DNA from 2 places in the Methylobacillus sp. genome. Region 2 is predicted to be linked to the other one. Evidence: predicted binding sites of a transcription regulator. Region 2 holds the regulator's gene; the other holds the start of a gene.

Region 1 (3,997 bases), on a different contig from region 2:
GATCGCAGCCAGCATCTGGTTGGAAATGCCGAACAGCGGCCAGAGAATGTTGACGCCGCCATTCGGGTCGATCACGCCGATATAGAGGAAATAGCCCCAGCCCGCCACGACAATGGCGCTGGTAAGCAAGACCGAGGGATACCACGACGTTTGCCCCAACTTGGGCCAGAGATTGCCCAGCATGTCCTGCAGCATGAAGCGGCCGACGCGGGTACCCGCATCCAGCGTGGTCAGTATGAAGATCGCTTCGAACATGATGGCGAAGTGGTACCAGAGCGCCAGCAGGTGCTGCCCGAAAGCGCTGCCAAATATGCTGGCCATGCCCACTGCCAGTGACGGCGCGCCGCCAGTACGCGCAAACAAGGTGGATTCTCCCATCTCGCGCGCCAGGGTTTCCATCTGCTCCACAGTGACCGGGAAACCCCAGGCGCTAATGGTCGCTACCGCATCTGCAGCCTCCTTGCCGACAATGCCAGCCGGGCTGTTGATGGCGAAAAATATGCCCGGATCCAAGACGGTGGCGGCAACCATCGCCATGATGGCGACGAACGATTCCAGCAGCATGGCGCCATAGGCGATCATGCGGATATCCGACTCGTTGGCCAGCAGCTTGGGTGTGGTTCCCGACGCAATCAGCGCATGAAAACCAGAGACCGCGCCGCAGGCAATAGTGATGAAAACGAATGGGAACAGGCTACCGCCAAAAATCGGGCCGGTACCGTCAATAAACTGGGTCAAGGCCGGCATCTTGACTTCAGGTTGCAGCAGGATGATCGCCACAGCCAACAAGAAAATCGTGCCCAGCTTCATGAAGGTAGATAGATAATCCCGTGGCGCCAGCAGCAACCACACCGGCAGGATGGCAGCGGCAAAACCATAAGCAATCACCCACCAAGCCAAGGTCAAGCCGTCGTGGTCAAACAAGACACGTAACCAGGGATGATGATCAATATAGCCGCCGCCCACCACGGACAACAACAACAATACGACACCCAATACCGAAGCCTCCAGCACCCGCCCAGGCCGAAAGTGGCGCATGTAAATGCCCACTATCATGGCAATCGGTATAGTGGCAGCTACCGTGGATGTCGCCCATGGGCTGTGTTTCATGGCGTTAACCACCACCAGCCCCAACACCGCAATCAGGATCACCATGATGGTGAAAGTGCCGATCAGCGCTGCAAAACCGCCTATTGGCCCCAACTCTTCCCGCGCCATCTGTCCCAGGCTGCGGCCGTTGCGCCGGGTAGAGAGGAACAAGGTCACCATGTCCTGTACCGCGCCGCCCAAGACTGCACCGATCAATATCCACAAGGTGCCAGGCAGATAGCCGAACTGCGCCGCCAGCGTCGGCCCGACCAGTGGGCCCGGCCCTGCAATCGCCGCGAAGTGGTGGCCAAACACCACCCATTTGTTGGTCGGCACATAATCACGGCCGTTATCCAGCCGTTCCGCAGGCGTAGCGCGGCTGGCATCAACCATCAGTACCCGCGCCGCAATCCAGGCCGCATAAAAACGATAGGCTATCGCAAACACACAAACAGCAGCGGCAATAAACCACAAGGCATTGATGCTTTCGCCGCGATGCAGCGCAATGCCGCCCACCGCAGACGCGCCAATAATAGCAACCAGTATCCAGACTAGGTATTGCAGGGTTTTATTCATAATTGGTGATGTTTTTGAGGATGTTGATGTCACGCAGATAATGTCCGGCAGTATAAAACCAAAGCCCCCGCTCGGTAAGCAGAAGGTCGTGCCTGCTATGTAATCCAATGCAAAAGAACAGCCCGGACCTTTGTTCGGTCAAGGCACGTGTTTCTGATGCAAATGCACTTGCATTGGGCATTCGCGCCTTTCCGACCCTACCCTAGACTGCAACAATCTAGACGCAAGTCTCTATTTATTATGTGATTCCATCACTTTTCTACCATTGGCATGGTGATTGCTTATATCCAGGCGAGTTAAAAATGTTCAAGGTTTATTATGCTCCGGGTCGTGCTTATTGATAATCACTTGGGGCGTACAGCTCCCCTTAGCCAGTATCTGGCGGATGCGGGCTACGAGGTTGTTTCCCAACTTGCGGATATTGCTTGCCTTGATGAGGCTGTCAGATGCTTACAGCCAGATTTTGTGATCATTGATATCGTTTCACCAAGCAAAAATATGCTGGAACATCTGTTTTTGATGAACCGCAATATGCCGCAACCCATCGTGATGTTCACGTATGACGGTGATACCGAGAAAATCTGGGAAGCTACCCGTGCTGGCGTCAGCGCTTACGTGGTAGGAGAAATCAGCCATGACCGATTGAAATCGGTTGTGGATGCAGCAATTGCCCGGTTTGAAGAATTCAAGACATTGCGCAAGGCACTGGAAAGTGCCAATAACAGACTCAGCGAACGTAAGGTGATAGAAAAAGCCAAGGGTATTCTCATGCAGCAGCGGAATCTATGTGAGGACGAGGCTTATAAACTACTGCGCACCCTGGCCATGCAACAGAAAACCCGCTTGGCTGTATTAGCCAGGCAAATAGTCAAGGCAGCAGAGCTGTTGCTCTAACTTTCCGGCTTACTCCAATGACGGGGTAATCGATGCAGGATTAAAGGCCAAAGCTGGCCAATCGGACAAAGGCGTCCTTGCTTCAGGATCTATCTTCTGAGGCAGGACGCTTTTTTTATGGGAAGCATTGATGAGCGACAAAACCATCAGAAACGAGACAAGCAGTATCGGGATAAACAAAGCAAAGCACAACTTCCTGCGTGTCAGTAGAAAAAGGGCTGAAAGATGCGCCTTGGGCATGCTGCTGTCTGCCGGACTGATAAGCGCACAGGCAGCAGAGAGTGATCAATACAGCTTGCTTGAATCCATCAAGACCGGTAAGAGCATGAGCAGCCTACGACTGCGTTATGAGCATGCGGAGCAGGATAATCGCAGTAAAAATGCCGATGCATTCACACTGCGTACTTTGGTCGGTTGGCAGACAGCAGACTTCCATCATGTCAGCCTAGGTATACAGTTGATCAATGTCGCCAAGCTAACCGATAACTTCAACGATATGGACAAAGGCGAGCCACAACCCGGCATGGTCAATTACCCGGCCATCGTTGATCCTGGCTCCACCGGCGTCAATCAACTCTATCTTGACTGGAACGGCAGCAAGGACACTAGCATCCGCCTGGGAAGACAGTCAGTAAAACTAGATAACGTACGCTTTATCGGCAATATCGAGTTTCGCCAAGTCATGCAGGTGTTCGATGGCATCGCCATTGAAAACAAGAGCCTGCCCGATACCAGCCTCTATTTCGCTCATTTCGAGCGGGTCAAGCAAATCAATAATCGCAAGCGCAGCGGCAACCTGGATATTGTCCATGCTACTTATTCGATTTCGCCTGGTGAAACCTTGACTGCCTACGGTTATTTCAACAATTTCAACGACCTGGGATTCAATGCATCAAACGGATTAGGCGCAGATGCAGATGCCTCCAACAAGACGCTGGGGCTACGCCTGGATGGCATACGCACACTGAACGATACCTGGAAATTCCTCTATACCGCTGAATACGCCAAGCAGACAGACTATTCCAGCGGCGACTCTCGCATTGATGCTCATTATCTCCGGTTAGGTGTCGGCGCCATGATCAAGGGTTGGTATCTGCGCATTGATCAAGAGCAGCTATCAAGCAATCACGGCCGATACGCCTTCCAGAGCCCGTTTGGCACCAATCATTTGTTCCAGGGGTGGAATGATCATTTCCTGGTGACACCTGTCTGGGGCATCAAGGACAGTTTTCTCAGCTTTGGTGGCAAACCTTTACCTCAACTCAGCCTGCTAGGCGAGTTCCATCTGTTCCGCGCCGAGGAGAGTTTTTCCCAATTCAATGGCGGAGCCGGGAATCGCTACGGCAACGAAATCGATCTTGCCGCCAGCTGGAGCTGCAGCAAGCAGCTCTCATTGAAAGTGGAATACGCCCATTTCCGCGAGGGTGATCGCATTGCA
Region 2 (3,997 bases):
GACGACGCGTTTCGCTGTAGCGTTTGACCAGGGTTTCGACATTGGCCTCCAGGAAAAGTACCTGGACATCCATGCCCTCTCCCTTGAGCGTGCGGATATTGCCCGGCAATGCTTCCAGGGATGCGCTGCGGGTATCGATGCTGATCGCTACGCGTTCATGCTGTACTTGGCCCAGGTGTTCGGAAATTTGTGGCAGCAAGGTGGCTGGCAGATTATCGACGCAGTAGTAACCGCTGTCCTCCAGCAGCTTGAGGACAATACTTTTGCCTGAGCCTGAAAGACCGGTGACGATAACGAGCTGCATCATTTCTCCGCTTGTTGCTTGAGCTTCCGTGCCGTGCGCGCCATCTCGCGATGCTGACGCTGCATGAACTGTTTGGTACCGTTGATGCCGCGCAACAGCAGCATATGATTGCGTACCGCCACTTCGACCAGTACGGCGATATTGCGCCCTGCTGCCACGGGAATCACCACCTTGGGGACGGTAACCTCAAGAATTTTCTCATGATGAGACTTGATCTTCAGTCTGTCCAGCGGCTCCATGGTATCCGCCATCTGCAACTGCACGATCAGGTCAAGCGGCTTGGTCGGTTTAACGGCATTGTCGCCGAACAAGGCGCGAATATTGAGCACGCCCAGGCCGCGCACCTCAAGGAAATCCTGCAGCAATGGCGGGCAACGCCCTTCCAGCCGGTCGGGGGCAACGCGGTAGAAATCGACGATATCATCCGCCACCAGGCGATGGCCGCGTGAAATCAATTCCAGTGCCAGTTCGCTTTTGCCGATGGCAGGATCGCCCTTGATCATGAGGCCAAACCCCTGCACCTCGAGGAATACCCCGTGCTGGCTTTCAGACACCGCCACCGCTTGCGCGAGGTAATGACTCAAGACATCCATCAGCTCGGGGCTACGTAGTGGTGAAGCCAGCAAAGGCGTCTTGTATTCGTCTGCAGCCGCAACCAGCTCATCTGGCGCCACTTCGCCATTAGCGACGATGATGGCGGCGAGGTCAGCGGAAAAAAGATTCTTGATAGCCTGCTGCAACTCGCGCGGATGCAGGCTGAGAAGATAATCCATCTCTGCGCACCCCAATACCTGTACCCGGTTGGGATGCACGAAATTCAGGTGGCCGATCAACGCCAGCGAAGGCTTGGTAACAGTTTCACTGGTCAACGGATTCTCGCCGCCCGCCAGACCTGCTATCCATTTGAGCTTGAGTTTGCGGCGCGTGTCGTTGTAGAGCTGGGAAACACTGATTTCGGCCATGTGGCTTGATTCTCTGGGAATGATCAGTCAGAAGAAACAACTAAATAGGGTACCGATTCCATCACTTCGACAGAAGCGGTACCCGTTTGCAGCATAGACAGGATTTACTCGACGGTTTGATGCTTGACGCCGCCGTCAGCCTGGTTATGGCTGCTGACCTTTTCCTTATGCTTCAATACTTGGCGATCCAGTTTGTCAGCAAGCGAATCAATCGCGCTATACATATTCTCCGCACCGCATTCGGCATGCAGGTCGTTCCCCGGAACACGCAGGGTGGCTTCCGCCTTTTGCACCAATTTTTCCACGCTGAGCGTCACCTTGAGATCAATGACATGATCAAAGTGATTGCTGAGTCGGGCCAGCTTGGACTGCACATATTCGCGCAGGGCTGGGGTAACCTCTAGATGATGTCCGGTCAGGTGCAAATTCATAACACTCTCCTTACTTAAAAAACGCGCAAATCAAAGCGACTTGCGCTGGTTGGCCGCGGGAATCTGTAGAGATTCGCGGTATTTTGCTATGGTTCTTCTTGCAACCACAATCCCCTGTTTACCGAGAATATCAGCAATCTGGTTGTCAGACAGCGGCTTCCTGGGATTTTCCTCGCCCACCATCTGCTTGATCAATGCGCGGATGGCCGTGGCGGAACACGCGCCACCGGATTCCGTTGCCACATGACTGCCGAAAAAATATTTCAATTCGTAGACGCCGCGTGGAGTGAGCATGTACTTTCTTGTCGTCACGCGTGAAACCGTGGATTCGTGCAAGCCAAGCTCATCGGCAATTTCACGCAGCACCAGCGGGCGCATGGCCACTTCCCCATGCTCGAAGAAATTGCGCTGCCGATCAACAATCGCCTGGGATACGCGCAGGATGGTAGAGAAACGCTGCTGGATGTTCTTGATCATCCATTTGGCTTCCTGCATCTGGCTCATCAAGTATTGGCTGGAACTGTCGCGGTTGCGTTTCAGGATGTTGGCATACAATTGATTGATGCGCAGCTTGGGTATCACTTCATCATTCAGGCTCGCGATCCAGATACCTTTGACTTTTCTGACCACGACTTCATGCTGGATATAGTGATCCGAGGCAATATGACTGAACTCGCTGCCAGGGCGCGGATTCAGTTGGGTCACAAGCTGCTGCACCGCTTTCAATACACCATCATCGCAATTCAGCAGCTTGCGCAAGCGCGTGTAATCCCGGCTCGCCAGCAAAGGCAGGTATTGCCCAGCCAACGTGATCGCCTGTGCCAAGTGAGGAGTGTCCTCGGGCAATGTCCGCAACTGCAAGACCAGGCACTCAGCCAGGTTGCGCGCGCCAATACCGGGCGGATCCAGGTTCTGGATATGCTTAAGTGCGATTTCCAGTTCCAACAACTCAATTTCCAACTCTTCCGGCAACAATGCTGCCAACTCTTCCAACGGTTGCTCAAGGTAGCCGTCATCATTGATGGCATCCACCAGCACCATGGCCAGCGTCTGGTCGCGCTCGGAAAGTGGCATCAGTTTGATCTGCCCCAGCAGATGCTCACGCAATGTAGGGTTTACTGCTTCCTGGAAGCTGAAATCGTTATCGTCGTCATGATTACCACCACCCTCCTCCCAGCGGTTGCTACCCTGAAAAGACTCGAAGTAGTCATCTGCCGCACCGCCGGATTCCGGCATTGGCAGATCGTCGGCTACGGGTTCGGATGTTTCGGCTGTCGTCTGGCCAGAGGCCACGTCATGAGAGGGGCCATAGCTATCGGATACGTCAGCAGCACCATCCGGGCCATCGACGCGTTCCAGCAAAGGGTTGGCCTGCAGCAGCGATTCCAGCTCCTGGTTCAGCTCTTGCGAAGACAGTTGCAGCAGCTTGATAGATTGCTGCAACTGCGGCGTCAATGTCAGATTCTGGGAAAATTTAAGCTGTAGACTTTGTTTCATCTTTACTTTTGTGCCACGACTACAGGCGGAAGTCCTTGCCTAGATACACTTCTCTCACACTTTCATTATGGATGATCTCGCTGGGCTTGCCCGAGGCAAACACGCGGCCCTCGTTCACGATATAGGCACGGTCGCAGATGCCCAATGTCTCACGCACATTATGGTCGGTGATCAGTACGCCGATACTGCGCTCGGTCAAAAAGCGCACGATCTTCTGAATATCCAGCACTGCGATCGGGTCGATCCCGGCAAATGGCTCATCCAGCAGAATAAAGCTGGGGTTGGTCGCCAGACAGCGGGCAATTTCCACCCGGCGGCGCTCGCCACCGGAAAGGCTGACGGCCATGTTGTCGCGTATATGGGTGATATGGAGTTCATGCAGCAGAGATTCAAGCTGTTCCTTGCGCTGTGCATCCGTCATATGGTGCTGCAACTCCAGGATAGCCTGGATATTTTCCGTCACCGTCATTTTGCGGAAAATAGACGGCTCCTGCGGCAGGTAGGCCAGGCCCATGCGCGCGCGCTGGTGAATCGGCATCCGGCTCAAATCCTTGCCGTCGAGCAGGATGCGGCCACCATCCAGCGGCACCAAGCCTACCATCATATAGAAACTGGTGGTCTTGCCCGCGCCGTTCGGCCCCAACAAACCTACTACCTCACCACTGTTGAGTTGCAGGGAGATATCCTGCACCACAGTGCGTGACTTATATTTCTTGCGCAGGCTTTCTACGATTAATTCACTCATGTATGCAATATCTAAACAGGGCAATATTCTTGGGTTCGCTTTCGCGCTGGAAGTTTCT

The links. Region 2 encodes sigma-54, which starts transcription at its own class of promoters, with help from an activator protein. Its sites were predicted from a motif close to TGGCACNNTTCCTGCT; they were not measured.
Region 1: V7Z75_RS10830 (ANTAR domain-containing response regulator) is a predicted target of sigma-54. The motif match lies at 1,932-1,947, and genes of this name have one in related genera.

The regions. Positions count from the first base shown of each region.
Region 1 covers NZ_DAIUFW010000007.1:159,378-163,374, forward strand. Annotated here, with positions in the region: gene V7Z75_RS10825 (carbon starvation CstA family protein) at 1-1,665, opposite strand, end outside; gene V7Z75_RS10830 (ANTAR domain-containing response regulator) at 1,984-2,559, shown strand; gene V7Z75_RS10835 (alginate export family protein) at 2,690-3,997, shown strand, end outside.
Region 2 covers NZ_DAIUFW010000010.1:12,127-16,123, forward strand. Annotated here, with positions in the region: gene rapZ (RNase adapter RapZ) at 1-304, opposite strand, end outside; gene hprK (HPr(Ser) kinase/phosphatase) at 304-1,266, opposite strand; gene hpf (ribosome hibernation-promoting factor, HPF/YfiA family) at 1,371-1,697, opposite strand; gene V7Z75_RS11855 (RNA polymerase factor sigma-54) at 1,728-3,194, opposite strand; gene lptB (LPS export ABC transporter ATP-binding protein) at 3,214-3,939, opposite strand.